Cycloclasticus pugetii PS-1: one gene and its partner. The protein of the gene in region 2 interacts with the protein of the main gene of each other region in a pairwise test. Links are inferred from orthologs where the notes say so. Each region holds a gene or a part of one and is shown on either strand. Other genes may lie near its edges.

Region 1 (7,574 bases), 1.2 Mb from region 2 along the record:
TTTGACCGGGAAAAAGCCTTTATCGATAAATACCTTACCTCTATCAGAAAGACATTTCCTGAGCTACGCATTGTTTTAGAACATGCCACAACGCAGCAGTCCGTTGATTTTGTACTTGAAAACAACTACACCGCCGCCACGTTGACACCACAACACCTCCTTTTCAACCGTAACGACTTATTAGCGGGCGGCATCCGTCCACACAATTACTGCCTACCCATCTTAAAACGTGAAACACATAGGCAAGCATTGATTAAAGCGGCCACCAGTGGCAACCCGAAATTCTTTTTAGGCACCGACAGCGCCCCCCACGCAACAACGGCTAAAGAAAACCAGTGCGGCTGCGCAGGTTGCTTTACTGCTTATGCCGCTATTGAGCTTTATGCAGAGGCCTTTGAGAAAGAAGGCGCTCTAAATAAGCTGGAGGGGTTCAGTAGTTTTTATGGGCCCGATTTTTATCGCTTACCAAGAAACAAACAGACGTTGACACTCAGCAAAGAAAGCTGGCAAGCACCGCCTAGCTATTCTTTTGGCACACAATCGTTAACGCCTTTTCGTCAGGAAACCCCTTTACAGTGGAAAATGAAATAACCTTTAGGCTGCAGCTAAAGCAATAAAAAAAGCCCCGTTTAAACGGGGCTTTTTTGTGTACTCTAATTATTCGTCATCGAAAATATCTTCATCATCCAACGGAGGATTTCCATCGTAAATTAAATAATTACGACGCTGGAAGTGCGCACTCCTTTCAAACTCATATGGGTCTAACGCAGCTTGGTCTGCAATTTTCTTTGCTCTAATCAAATCAGCGCGGGTATCTACACCTTTGAGCACCATCGTCGCCCACCTTGCATCAGAGTCATCAATTTGCTGAATAGGGTCAACAAACGTATCTGCATAAATACCTAGCGTGTCACGCAACGTACTTGACCCTAAAATAGGCAGCACAACATATGGCCCTGTGCCTACGCCGTAAGCCCCTAATGTTTGCCCAAAATCTTCATTGTTTTTTGGCATCCCCATGTCAGTAGCCATATCAACAAAACCAAGCACACCCACCGTTGTGTTAACGAGCACACGACCACCATCCGACAAGGCTTGATTAAACTTAAGCTGTAGAATGTCATTAACAAATACCACCACGTCATCTAAATTACTAAAGAAGTTCGTAATGCTTTGGTCGACAATATCAGGTGTTACATACTGGTAACCTTTTGCAACAGGCTCAAGAACATATTCATCTGCTTTTTGATTAAACTTGTACACCCCCCTATTCACAAACTCTAAAGGGTCATTTTCTTCTTGTGAGGTTAGCGATGCACAGCCGGACAATAAAGCCGCCATGGCAACAAACATACACACAATTCCTTTTCTAAAACACACCGATAATCTCATGAGAACTCTCTCTTAGTAATTTTTAATGCAACTTTATAAAGCCGCCAAAGGCTGCTTGACTTATTATAGCGAAATATTCCTAAATTGTTAGTCTAGAGAAAATGCTAAATTCTGATGTAAACACGATGGCCAATCGTTTTCGTAGTTATCTACCAGTCATCGTTGACCTTGAAACCGCCGGGTTTAATGCCACAACAGATGCTTTGCTTGAAATGGCAGTTGTCATTCCCGCTATGGACGAATCGGGGCAGCTTATTATTGAATCATCTCATCGTGAGCACATCATCCCCTTTGAAGGCGCTAACCTTGACCCTGCTGCATTAAAGTTCAACGGTATTGACCCGTATCACCCTTTCCGCCTAGCAATTGATGAAAAAGAAGCTCTTAGGAAGTTATTTGCCCCCGTAAGGGCAGCTGTAAAAGCACAACAATGCACCCGTGCTATTTTGGTTGGGCACAACCCTGCTTTTGATATTGGTTTTATGAATGCCGCGGTAGAACGCACACAAATCAAACGAAATCCTTTTCACCCTTTTAGCACATTTGATACGGCTACTTTAGGTGGGCTCGCATACGGCCAAACGGTATTAGCTAAGGCCGCCAAAGCCGCTGGCATGGACTGGGATAGTGAGCAAGCCCACTCGGCGCTATATGACGCCGAGCAAACCGCTATTTTATTTTGTAAGATCGTTAATCAATGGGATGCCTTTGCTAAGCAGCCTTAATTTTATCCAGCATAGTTTTCAGCTCTCCGCTTTCAAACATTTCAATCATAATATCAGCACCTCCGACTAATTCGCCGTTCACATAAAGCTGAGGGAATGTTGGCCAGCTTGAATATTCTTTCAGGCCTTCGCGTATTTCGTCATCATCAAAAATATTAACGTAAGCAAATTCGACTTCACATGCTTGTAAAATTTGCACCGCCTTACTCGAAAAGCCACACTGCGGAAAATACGGCGTGCCTTTCATATACAATAAAACGGCGTGATTTTTTAGTTGATCTTCTATTCGTTCATTTACAGACATATCGACACCTTTTAAAAACAATTTCTTGAATTATACCCTGAATATTTAGAATAAGTCTAAACTCCATAGCCTCCACCGCCCGGTGTTTTAATTGCCAAGCAGTCACCCACACTAACATCCACGCTAACTTTTGCGGCTAAACGCGTTTCATTTAGCCAGTTTTCACCACACTTTCCTGCCTGCCCACCTAATACCCCCCATGGTTTATGCCTCCTTCGTTCTGTTAACAAAGTAATATGCGCCGGTTTCAAGAACTCTATTTCTCTAATCAACCCATCGCCACCTTTAGTTTTTCCTTCTCCACCCGACCCACTGCGGACCTGATAACGCTTAACCCTAAGAGGGTAATGCATCTCTAAAGACTCAATAGGCGTGTTTAGGGTATTGGTCATGTGTGTTTGCACCGCTGACAAACCATCAAACAGGGCGCCCCCGCCCATTCCACCACCAATCGTTTCATAGTAATTCCAACTAACACCCTCAGTTTTAGCGCCCATTGCCACATTATTCATGCTGCCGTGGCTAGCGGCCGGAAGCTCTTCTGGAACAGCCTGCGCTAACGCGCCGATCACCACATCCACCAATCGCGTGCTGGTTTCCACATTCCCAGCTGCCACGGCAGCAGGCTTTATCGCATTAATCAACGAACCGTGTTCCGCTATTATTTTAATTCGACGATAAACACCAAAGCACGCCGGAGTATTAACTGGCATTAAGCATCTGAAGACGTAGTAAACAGCCGCCGCCACTACTGATAAAGGACAATTGATATTACCTGTCACCTGGCTGGCTGTACCCGCAAAGTTAGCAATAACCTCGCTGTTATTGATTGTTAAACTGAGTTTGATCTTGATATCTTTAGCACCTAGACCATCATCATCCATGACATCCTCAAAATGATAAACTCCGACTGGAATACGCCGTAATAATTGCAACATCAAACGATCACCATACTCATTAAGGTGTGTTAATGCCCGCTCATATTTCTCAGCACCCATGTCCTCCACAACAGACAATAATCTTTGCGCCCCTCGCTGGTTTGCACTGATTTGCGCATTAAAGTCTCCAGTGGATTCAATCGTATGACGTAATGCCTGCTTTATTTGTTCAAACTCCGCAGATACTTGGTTACCTCGCATGATCTTTGTCGGTGAAATAACCAGCCCCTCTTCATCTAAATGCGTTGCCAATGGCATAGAACCTGGCGTCTCGGCACCTATATCGGCATGATGTGCACGATTAGCAACAAAACCAACTCGCTTCCCATTCATATATACAGGGCATACCAGCGTCACGTCAGGCAAATGCGTTCCACCTAAGTAAGGGTCATTAAGCGCCAGCATATCGCCAGGTTGCCAATCTACCTGCTCAACAATATCTTGCATTGCGTACGCCATACTGCCTAAATGAACGGGAATATGGGCAGCTTGCGCACACAATTGACCTTGCGCATCAAAAATAGCGCATGAAAAATCCAAACGATCTTTTATGTTTGGCGAAAAGGCTGCCCTCTGTAAAACGGCCCCCATTTCATCGCAAATAGACTCAATTCGACTTGAAAAGATACTTAACTCAATGGCATCCATAGTTGATTAGTTGCTGATTTTCATATAGAGAATTATAATGATAGATCAACAAAATAGGCAGCCAGATTTGGCTGCCTTTGTTTTTGTACCATAATACAACTTGATAAGGTTCGTTATGCACCACCATATTATGCCAACTTACGCTTCAATGCCGGTTCGCTTTCTCAAAGGCGAAGGAGCTTGGCTGTGGGACGAAAACGGCAATAAATACCTTGATGCTCTATCAGGCATTGCTGTTTGTGGTTTAGGTCATGCTCACCCAGAAGTCGCTAGTGCCATCAGTGATCAAGCCCATACGCTAATGCACACCTCGAACCTTTATTATATTGATAAACAAGAAAAACTGGCTGACAAGCTTTGCGAGCTCACTGGCATGAATGATGTTTTTTTTGCTAATTCAGGTGCAGAAGCTAATGAAGCCGCTATTAAAATAGCCCGTCGCTTTGCTCACAGCAAAAATATCCAAAACCCTATTATCGTTACTATGGATAAAAGCTTTCACGGCCGTACATTAGCGACCCTAACAGCAACTGGTAATTTGGCAATAAAAGAGGGCTTCTCGCCGCTTCCAGAGGGCTTTTATCATGCCCCATACAACGACATCAACGCTCTCGACACGCTTTCAAAACAGTTGCCCAATATCGTCGCTGTGCTTGTTGAACCCATCCAAGGTGAAAGTGGGGTTAACATTCCTAGCGCAGACTACCTTAATAAATTAAGTGACTTGTGCGAAAAGAATGACTGGCTACTTATGCTGGATGAAGTGCAAACTGGTGTTGGCCGCACCGGCAGCTTCTTAGCCAGCCAACAAAATGGCATCCAAGCCGACGTTGTTACAATGGCCAAGGCCTTAGGAAATGGCGTACCTATTGGTGCGTGCCTGACGTCTAAAAAAGCCACCGGCTTGCTCACTGCTGGCAGCCATGGCTCAACATTTGGTGGCAACCCACTCGCCTGCGCTGCTGCTTTAAAAGTTATTGAAATTGTAGAACGTGATCAACTCGCCAGCCGCGCCACCCAGCTAGGCACTCAAATGGCTGAAGCATTTAAGTTAAACCTAAAACACTGCGAGCACGTTGTAGAGATTAGGCAAAAAGGGCTAATGATTGGCATTGAGCTATCAACCCCCTGTTTGGACTTGGTCAATAAAGCGCTTGAAAAGAAGTTACTCATTAATGTAGCCGCCGGCAATACGGTGCGATTACTGCCGCCGCTCACTATTAGCGATGATGAAGCCGCACAAATAACCACATTGGTTAGCGACTTGATTATTGCCCACTAACCCATTCTTTCTGTAAAGTATCTATTATGGTGAAACCACGTCATTTTATTACCCTGAACGATTTAAGCGCCGACGAGTTACGCTCAATCATCCAGCGCGCTATCGAATTAAAAAAAATGCGTGTTGATGGCATTATTCATGAGCCCTTAAAGAATAAAGTTCTCGCGATGATTTTTGAAAAATCATCAACCCGCACTCGCATCTCATTTGAAACCGGCATGACGCAGTTCGGTGGTAGCGCATTATTTTTGTCCCCTCGCGACACGCAACTAGGACGAGGCGAACCCATTGCAGATTCTGCGCGTGTAATTTCCCGCATGGTAGACGGTATCATGTTACGTACCAACAACCACGAAACCGTGACTACATTTGCAAGCAACTCCAAAGTGCCTGTGATCAATGGCTTAACCGATCGTTTCCACCCTTGTCAGTTATTGGCCGATTTACAAACCTGGTTTGAATTACGTGGCGATATCAAAGGGAAACGTGTGTGCTGGGTTGGTGATGGAAACAATATGTGCCAATCATATATGAATGCGGCAAAATTACTCGACTTCCAACTCACTATTGCCTGCCCGGTCGGTTACGAACCAGAGCAAGCCTTACTTTCCGCCACGGCTAGTCATGTAGAACTTTTTCAAGATGCTAAACTAGCCGCCCGTGACGCTGACCTTGTTGTCACCGATGTTTGGGCCAGCATGGGGCAAGAAGAAGAGCAAAAAGTACGCGAGCAAGCCTTCAAAGAGTATCAAGTTAATTCAGCACTGATGTCTGTTGCCAAGCCTGATGCTTTATTTATGCATTGTTTACCTGCTCACCGTGGCGAAGAGGTTAGCCCAGAAGTGCTTGACGGAAAACAAAGTGTTGTTTGGGACGAAGCTGAAAATCGCTTGCATGCTCAAAAAGCACTACTAGAATTTTTAATGGAATAATGAATCCAATCCTTACATATAAAGGTCGTTTTGTGAAAAAAATACTATTGATACTCACTCTTTTAACAAGTACTGCCATCATGGCGCAACCCGCTTATGTCTCAGATGAGCTCGAAATCATGGTTCGCTCTGGCAAAAGCTCTAAGCACCGTATTATCGCCACACTAAAAAGCGGCAAAATGGTCAACGTGATCGAGACTGACCGACCATCCGGTTATTCAAAAATCAAACTAGGTAACTCGCGCGAAGGCTGGGTTTTATCACGGTTATTAAACAAAACCCCTTCAGCCAAATCTCGTTTAGCCAAGGCTGAAGCCGAGCTGGCAGCGCTTAAAACCAAGTTCAGCGATACCAGCCAACAATTGACTCAGCTGAGCTCAGAAAAAGGCAGCCTAGATACCGAAACCTCTGAGTTAAAAGAAATCAACACTGCATTATCACGTGAATTAGCACAATTAAAGGAAACCTCCAGTAATGCCGTGCAAATTCTTGAAGAACGGAACCAGCTTCAACAACGCGTCGTAACGATTGAACGCGAACTAGAAAGCCTGAAAAGAGAAAATGATATGCTGATAAATAGTGACGCGTTAGATTGGTTCCTAGTCGGCTCCGGCGTCTTACTACTTGGTATTATCCTTGGTTTTATACTTCCAAAAGTTAGTTGGCGTAAAAAATCATCTTGGCAATCTTCATTCTAATTAACCCAACTTATACGAGCACAATATGTCAGACAAAAAGAACGATAGCAGAAAATTTTCCTCCCAAGTAGTGGATGGTATGGAACGCGCACCGAGTCGTGCAATGCTTCATGCGGTTGGCTTTAATGATGAAGATTTCAAAAAACCACAAGTCGGCGTCGCCTCCACATGGGCAATGGTGACCCCGTGTAATATGCACATTAATGGCCTAGCCGATGACGCAGCCAAAGGCGTTAATGCAGCCGGTGGCAAAGGGGTTATTTTTAACACCATCACCATTTCTGATGGCATTTCAATGGGCACCGAAGGCATGAAGTACTCGCTGACGTCTCGTGAAGTGATCGCCGATTCGATTGAAACTGTAGTTGGCTGTCAAGGTTTTGATGGTGTTGTTGCTATTGGTGGTTGTGATAAAAACATGCCCGGTTGCATGATTGCATTAGCGCGTCTAAATCGCCCAGCTATTTTTGTTTACGGCGGTACTATTTTATCGGGCTGCCATAAACAACGTAAATTAGATGTCATCTCAGTTTTTGAGGCCGTAGGCGCTCGTGCAAATAACCTGATTGATGACGACGAATTGCACGCCATCGAATCAAAAGCGATTCCTGGTGCTGGCTCATGCGGAGGCATGTACACCGCAAACACCATGGCC
Region 2 (7,569 bases):
CTTTTAGGTCTGATAATGAACTGGCCTGTTCTTCAAAAGCTTCAGCGTTATTGGATGAAAAGTAAACATCAAGCAATTTTAATTTAAGAGCTAGGTTTTCTGGCTCTGATTCTATCGCGCTTTTGATAAGATCTTCTGCTTGTTGGAATCGACCATAAGCAATATAGACATCACACTCTGTTAGAGGGTCCGCTTCTTGGGTATGTTCACTGCTGCCGAATTCGCTGGGTATGAATTCGCTTAAAAGAGGCTCTTCTTCGAGTATAGTAGATGAGGTATCAGTATTGTCTGTATCAATAGTTGGTACAACAGCTGGTGTATCAGAAAATACGTCCTCAGGCTGTGTTTCCTTACGTTGCTTTTTTCGACGTGCTAAAAATAGCCCAAGTAGAACAAGGAGCGCGCCGCCGCCATAAAGGGCAAGGGTGTTATCATTATCCTTGCTATCATTTTTTTCGACAGGTGTGTCAATAGGGGCTGGCTTTACAGTTGTTGCTGTTGATTCAGCAACGACAGGTTTTGCTGCTTGTAATTGTGCTAGCTGCTCATCTTTTAAAGCTAATAAACGTTGTAGTTTGTCTACTTGTTTTTCTAAATCATTGAGACGTGATTTAACCTCTTTGTTTTCTTCTTCAAGGGTTGTAGCCATCTCAATGGCAATGTTTGCTTGCTCTGTAGAGCTTGTTGAACCTATTGGGGTATCAGTGGTGTTGCCTTCTATAGGTATATTTTTTTCAGTATCTTGCTTCGGTGTTAATAAGGTTAGTTTTGCCTCATCTAGGTTATTTTCAAGTTTTTTTTTAACGTCGGATGTCGCTGCAAGGGCTTGGTCTTTCTGGTCTAGTTTTGCAACGGCCGCTGGCGTACTGGAGACGGTAGTTGATGAAGACCAGAGTGTATTGTGTTTAATATATTCATTGCTGGCTTGTGTAGGGCTGAGGCTTTCTGCCTGTTCAGTGCTTGGAAGTTTAAGCACCGCTCCTTTTTTTAAAGCATTGATATTTTCTTTGTAGAAGGCTTCTGGGTTATTGTCATAAAGGGCCAGCATCATTTGTTGATGAGTGACAGTACGATTATTAGTAATGAGTTTTTTAGCAATACCCCAGATAGTATCGCGACTTTTTGTTGGGCCATATTCACTGGCAGGTGCAGTTTGCACAGTAGTGGTAGGGGGTGTATATGTTGTTACCGATGCATCGTTTACGGGTGTTACTGGTGTAATGCTGGGTGTTTGAGGTAGTTCTAGTGGGTTGGTTCTAACATCAGACATTGTGATGGGCGGATCTAAAAGAATAGTAAATTCTTTTAATGTACGCCCCTGGGGCCATTCAACTTCGAGAATAAAGTTTACGAAAGGTTCTTTTATGGTTGCAGTCGAACGAACATCAACGGTAATTTCACCGTTTTTACCTAGCACAGGGGTGAACTTTAATTGGGTTAGATAGTGTGGCCTATCAATTCCTGCTTTATCAAAAGTCTCTCTTGAAGCAATGCCTATTTTTATATTGCTGGGGTCTTCTTGTTTGGAGCCAACAAGCGGAATCTGCGCTTTTAACAACTGATTTAAGGCAGAATACGTTGTAATTTCCCCGACACCTAATGCGTGGGCACTTGCAGAATTTAACAGGCAAAGTGCGGCAATAGTTTTTGTAGGCTTGTTCATTTTGTTGCTCCTAAACTAACGATAGTCGTCTATCCATAAATTAGTGAAATATATTATTAATATCAACTATAGACTAAAGATAATTTTTTACTAGTACTTCGGCAATTTGTACGCTGTTTAATGCAGCGCCTTTACGAACATTATCTGCAACGACCCAGAGGTTAAGCCCTCTAGGATGAGAGATATCTTCTCTGATGCGACTGACATAAACATCATCATGACCTGCTGATTCGGTAACTGCTGTTGCATAACCACCGTCAATGCGTTCATCAAGAAGTGTAATTCCGTCAAATGAGGACATTAGCTCACGGACTTTTTCGACGCTGATTTTCTCTTTAGTTTCTATGTGCAATGCCTCAGAGTGGCCATAAAAAACAGGTATCCTGACAGCAGTTGGGTTAACTTTGATTGAATCATCGTTAAAAATTTTGTTGGTTTCCCAAACCATTTTCATTTCTTCTTTGGTGTAGCCGTTGTCTTGGAAGACATCAATTTGGGGTAAAGCATTAAAGGCTATTTGTTTTGGGTATACTTTGGCCTCAGCATTTTTGCCATTTAATAATTTTGCTGTTTGCCCAGCTAGTTCTTCAATGGCGCTTTTTCCAGTGCCTGAAACGGCTTGGTAAGTGGCAACATTTATACGCTCAATACCGACCGCATCATAGATGGGTTTTAAAGCAACCAACATTTGAATGGTTGAGCAGTTTGGGTTTGCAATAATGCCTTTATTGGTATGTTGCGCGATGGCCTCTGGGTTTACTTCGGGCACCACGAGAGGGATGTCTTCGTCATAGCGGAAATGTGATGTGTTATCTATAACAACACAACCGGCAGCGGCAGCTTTAGGCGCATACTCTGCAGAAACAGAACCGCCTGCTGAAAACAAACCAATTTGAACTTGACTAAAATCAAAGTCGGCGAGGTTGCCGATTTTTACGTTTTTGCCATTAAATTGAACAGTGCCACCAGCAGAGCGACTGCTTGCTAAAGGGTAAATATTTCCAACAGGGAACTTTCTTTCCTCAAGGATAGATAGCATCGTTTCACCAACGGCGCCTGTAGCGCCAACAACAGCAATATCATATGTTTTCATTTAGGTTATTCCTTGCAAAATCATTAAGTTTTAAGTGAAATTATCAGCTTAATCAAAAGTTAAGCTGATGCTTTATTGTTGTATCGCCGAGAATTTGCTCGGCAAACACCTAGTCGTCGAGTACTGCGAATATTTTTGCAGTAATGTCTTGCACACCACCAACACCCTCAATGGTGCTGAATTTAACTGCAGATGTTTCAGCAGCCTTTGAATAGAAGTCAACAAGTGGCGCTGTTTGGGAGTGGTAAGTTGTTAAGCGATCGCGAACAATGTCTTCATGATCGTCGGCACGTTGAATTAATGGCTCACCAGTAATGTCATCAAGTCCCTCTTGTTTAGGCGGGTTATAAGTAAGGTGGTATGTTCTGCCAGAGTCCAAGTGCACGCGCCTTCCAGCCATTCTACGGACGATTTCTTCGTCATCGACAGCAATTTGTATGACGTGATCAACCTCTATGCCCATGTTTGCAAGGCCAATGGCTTGTGGGATTGTGCGTGGGAAACCATCTAACAAGAAACCTTTTGAACAATCATCTTCTGTTAATCGTTCTTTGATTAAGCCTAAAATAATTTCATCAGAGACAAGGCCGCCGACATCCATAACCTTTTTTGCTTCAATACCTAATGGTGTGCGAGCTTTAACGGCAGCTCGTAACATATCTCCCGTGGAGATTTGAGGAATACCGTACTTCTCAGTGATAAATTGCGATTGTGTCCCCTTACCGGAACCAGGGCCACCCAATAAAATTATGCGCATTAATTGTCCTCAAAACCATTGTTATTTTAATCGCGCAAAATAACATAATACGAGGTTTTAATCCAGTTGTTAGCGCTGTTATAGACGTTAGGGGGTGGTGATTTTTAAGCTTCTCAATGGGCAGGTATACCATCATTGATCAGCTCGGTTTTTGATGGGAGAGCGGGAAGGCGGGTATGTTTTTTATTTAAAACAAAGTAGATCTATCTGATGTGAGAGGATGAGCAGTACGCGTTTTATAAGGTGAACTGGTCACGTCTTAATTGATGAGGTGCGGGTAAACGTAGAAAGGTAGGGGGCAGCATAGAGGCCCTTGATAAATGGCCTCTATGCTGTTGTGTTTAGGGCTATTGAGGTTTTTGTGGTGTGATTTCGATTTTTGCTTTTTTTCTTAAATCATTAATGTGTTTTTGAATATGTTCTTGTTCGAGACTAGCCGTAATGCTCGGTTTGACTTGTTCAAACGTTGGCGGCGTCCCATCACGTTTCCCAGTGCGTAAAATGATATGCCAACCAAATTGAGTTTGTACAGCCTGTTTAGTGTATTCATTATCTTTCAAAGAAAGCACGGCTTTCGAGAACTCAGGTACCATTCGTTGCGGAGCAAACCAACCTAAATCCCCACCTTTTGGGCCGCTTGGTCCTGTTGAGTATTCCTTGGCAAGTGTAGCGAATGGAGTACCTTTGTTGAGTTTCTCAATAACTTCTTTCGCCTGCGCTTCTTCTGATACTAAGATATGGCTAGCTTTAAGTTCCGTGACATCCATTTCGTTAATGTTAGCATCATATTCTTCTTTTAGACGCTCTTCAGGAATAGGGTTGTTGTCAAGAAAGTCAATCATAGCGACTTGAGAAAGCATGCTTAAATTAATAAACTTCATGCGTGCCTTAAAGTCAGAAGATTTGTCTAACTTATTCTTATGAGCTTCTTCTTTTAGGAGTTGCATGTTAACGATATCATCAACCAGTTGGTTCATTGGGACATTGTTTTTTGAATCGATTTGACGCCTTTCTAGGGCGTAAAACTGTAAGGTTGATTGTTTGAGTTCTTGTCCATTAACAATAGCGATGGTTGGGTCTTCGTTTGCGAATGCCTGTGGGGCGATAGATGCTAGTAAAATTGAACCAATGATGACTAATTTACCCTTCATTTAAATCTCCTGTTGTCGGTTTTTCTTCTGGTGTAAAGGCTTTAATGCTAAGTGCATGAATGTCGCTTTTCATCATGTCACCTAATGCTCGATAAATAAGCTGGTGACGTTGAATTCTTGATTTATTTTCAAATTTATTAGAAACAATGGTCAGGTAAAAATGCCCACCACCTGATTTAGCACCTTCATGCCCTGCATGAGATTGGCTATCATCTAATACTTGAATGAACTCGGGCTGAATAGCCTTATTTAAAGTGTCTTTTATTATATCTGTACGGTTTGTCATTTTATCTGTAGAAAAATTCCTAGTTATGGTTATCTGGTTGGTTTATAGGGTCTTCGATGTGCTTGGTAAGGTAAATGCCTTGAGCCACAATAAACATTATTGTTAACCCAAGCATTCCAAACAATTTGAAATCTACCCAAGTATCTGTGTCGAAATTGTACATAACATACAGGTTTAAAAGCCCTTGTACTACAAAGAAAAGAGCCCAAATGCCATTTAGTTTTGTCCAAATTTTGTCAGAAAGTGTTAATCCACCGCTCATCATGCGTTTAACAAGAGGGGTGTTACCAATAAAGTGCGTGGAAATGCAAGCAAAGGCAAAAAGCCAATTGATCACTGTGGGTTTCCATTTAATGAAGGTTTCATTTTGTAGGTAGAGTGTTGCGCCACCAAAAAGAAGCATAAGGCAGAAAGTCATTATATGTGTTGAATCGACTCGTTTATTTTTAAGCCAAAATGAAGCAACCTGAAGGCCAGACGCAATAATTGCGACAACTGTTGCAGCGTATATGCCTTGCCATTTGTAGACAATAAAAAATAGTAATATTGGAAAAAAATCAGTCAGAAGTTTCATGGTATAGGAGGTGTATATTTAAACAGAAAAATCTACGCCTAATTGACTGTGAAGTTCATCGCGTAGAGTTTGGCTTTCTAGAGCCTGATGATCAAGGTATGACTGGATTGATTTTTGGTTTTTGTAGTCTAGGTTGTCAATATGAATATTGGCTTTTTGACTGTCATTTAGCGTTTCAATTTTTTGGATTATTTCAGCGCGTTCAATGTTTTTAGTTGTTAACGGGCTGTTTTTCTCCTGACTTGCTATGTGCTTTTCATTTAAATCTTCCTGTGTGCCAGTCGGTTTGTTGGCAGCCTTTTTAGGATTTGGTATTAGGCTAACACCGGTTAAATTTGCTTGAATGTTCATGAGGGATAATTGCTACAATATACTTAATTTAAGTTGCTGGCTTGGTAACGACTTCAATATCTTCAAATTAACAATTTAACACAATTATTGATATTTCACTATGAGCCCATTAGAACGCTATGAACTTGATCTGGCGCAAAAAAGTTTTATTAAAGATGATGCACAGAAAGTCATTATTCAGTGTTTAAATGATTTGTATAAAGAGCTGCTCAATACACCCTCCCAGCTAACTGAAAAGAAAGGTTTTTTTTCTATATTTAAGGCCAAATCAGAACCTCTTTTATTGGCGCCCAAAGGGCTCTACTTATGGGGAGGTGTAGGGCAGGGCAAAACCTATCTTATGGATATCTTTTACGATTCTTTACCATTTAAAGAAAAGCAGCGAACACATTTTCATCGGTTTATGCAAAAAGTTCATAAACAACTCGGTGAGATAAAAAATGTTGAAGATCCACTACAAAAGGTGGCCGATGGAATATCACAACGTTGTAGGGTGTTGTGTTTTGATGAGTTTTTTGTTTCCGATATTACCGACGCAATGCTGTTAGGCCGCTTGTTTGAGGCTTTATTTAAGCGTGGTATCTGTTTAGTTGCAACGTCTAATATCGAGCCGGATGGTTTATATAAGGATGGACTACAACGGGCAAGGTTTTTACCCGCTATCGAGGCATTGAAGGCCAACTGTAAGGTTAGAAAATTAGACAGTGGAACAGATTACCGATTGCGAGAATTAGAACAGGCGGAAATCTATCATTCTCCCTTGGATGATCAAACAGACAAAATATTAAATGAGTTGTTTGAACACTTAACCGTTGCAGATGTTGAACCTGAGTCAGCACTTGAAATAGAGGGGCGGATTATTGATGTAAAGCATTGCTCAGAAGGGGTTGTATGGTTTGATTATCAAGTCATTTGTGATATTCCACGTGGTTCAGCTGACTACATTGAAATTTCGCGCTGTTTTCACACCGTATTGATATCAGACGTTGTGGTAATGAATGATATGAGTAATGACCATGCGAACCGTTTTGTTAATTTAGTCGATGAGTTATATGCTCATAATGTTAAATTAATTATGTCAGCACAAGTGTCTGCTGAGAAGTTGTATCAAGGTAAAAAGCTGGCTTTTCAATTTGAACGTACAGTCAGTCGTTTGCTTGAAATGCAATCACATGAATATTTAGAAAGGCCTCACTTACCCTAAAAAGGAGAATAATGATGGATAAACAAACACAATTAGAAATTGAAGCCGCCACTTTTAGGCGAATTCTTAAACACTTACAAACGAAGACAGATGTGCAAAATATTGATTTGATGAATTTGGCAGACTTTTGCCGAAATTGTTTTTCTAAATGGTATATGGCTGAAGCGAAAGAACGAGATGTTGATATTGATTATGAAGCGGCTAGAGAGGTTGTGTATGGCATGACGTTTGCCGAATGGAAAGAGAAATATCAATTACCAGCAACACCTGAACAGTTAGCAGAATTTGAAGCCGGTGAGGCAAGACGTAAAGGAGGTTAGAGCTAACCTCCTTTCATGCTGCTCCGGTGTCACCTAGGTTAGTGTTTTTTGGGTGACAAGACCGTTGATGACTAAGAGCCTATTGATATTAAAGGCTAGGTCATCGTCACTAACTCTTCCGCATTTGTTGGGTGAATGGCAACGGTATCGTCAAAGTCCTTTTTGGTTGC

Evidence for each region. Proteins that work in one complex are often made in the same cells at the same time.
Region 1: the proteins of CYCPU_RS0107120 (region 2) and grxD interact in binary tests that used the Escherichia coli proteins (3 or more experiments, as listed by UniProt). The link is inferred for Cycloclasticus pugetii PS-1 from one-to-one orthologs.

The regions. Positions count from the first base shown.
Region 1 is NZ_ARVU01000001.1:281,167-288,740, reverse strand. The notes cover bases 763-3,564. They hold grxD (Grx4 family monothiol glutaredoxin), read right to left. Parts: upstream 2,422-3,564; coding sequence 2,104-2,421; downstream 763-2,103. Other genes in these bases: CYCPU_RS0101415 (hydantoinase B/oxoprolinase family protein), read right to left, coding at 2,478-3,564; rnt (ribonuclease T), read left to right, coding at 1,494-2,117; CYCPU_RS0101430 (MlaA family lipoprotein), read right to left, coding at 763-1,353. Also shown: pyrC (dihydroorotase), read left to right, coding at 1-591; more of CYCPU_RS0101430, read right to left, coding at 658-762; more of CYCPU_RS0101415, read right to left, coding at 3,565-4,007; CYCPU_RS0101410 (aspartate aminotransferase family protein), read left to right, coding at 4,123-5,289; argF (ornithine carbamoyltransferase), read left to right, coding at 5,316-6,221; CYCPU_RS0101400 (TIGR04211 family SH3 domain-containing protein), read left to right, coding at 6,254-6,919; ilvD (dihydroxy-acid dehydratase), read left to right, coding at 6,945-7,574. UniProt on the Escherichia coli protein: Monothiol glutaredoxin involved in the biogenesis of iron-sulfur clusters.
Region 2 is NZ_ARVU01000001.1:1,458,621-1,466,189, reverse strand. The notes cover bases 3,303-6,099. They hold CYCPU_RS0107120 (BolA family protein), read right to left. Parts: upstream 4,951-6,099; coding sequence 4,654-4,950; downstream 3,303-4,653. Other genes in these bases: zapE (cell division protein ZapE), read left to right, coding at 5,976-6,099; CYCPU_RS0107110 (hypothetical protein), read right to left, coding at 5,543-5,875; CYCPU_RS0107115 (septation protein A), read right to left, coding at 4,970-5,524; CYCPU_RS0107125 (peptidylprolyl isomerase), read right to left, coding at 3,861-4,664; adk (adenylate kinase), read right to left, coding at 3,303-3,513. In the rest of the region: CYCPU_RS0107140 (type IV pilus assembly protein FimV), read right to left, coding at 1-1,663; CYCPU_RS0107135 (aspartate-semialdehyde dehydrogenase), read right to left, coding at 1,737-2,756; more of adk, read right to left, coding at 2,866-3,302; more of zapE, read left to right, coding at 6,100-7,079; CYCPU_RS0107100 (DUF1244 domain-containing protein), read left to right, coding at 7,091-7,399; gorA (glutathione-disulfide reductase), read right to left, coding at 7,495-7,569. UniProt on the Escherichia coli protein: Transcriptional regulator that plays an important role in general stress response. Has many effects on cell morphology, cell growth and cell division. Acts by regulating the transcription of many genes, including dacA (PBP-5), dacC (PBP-6), ampC and mreB.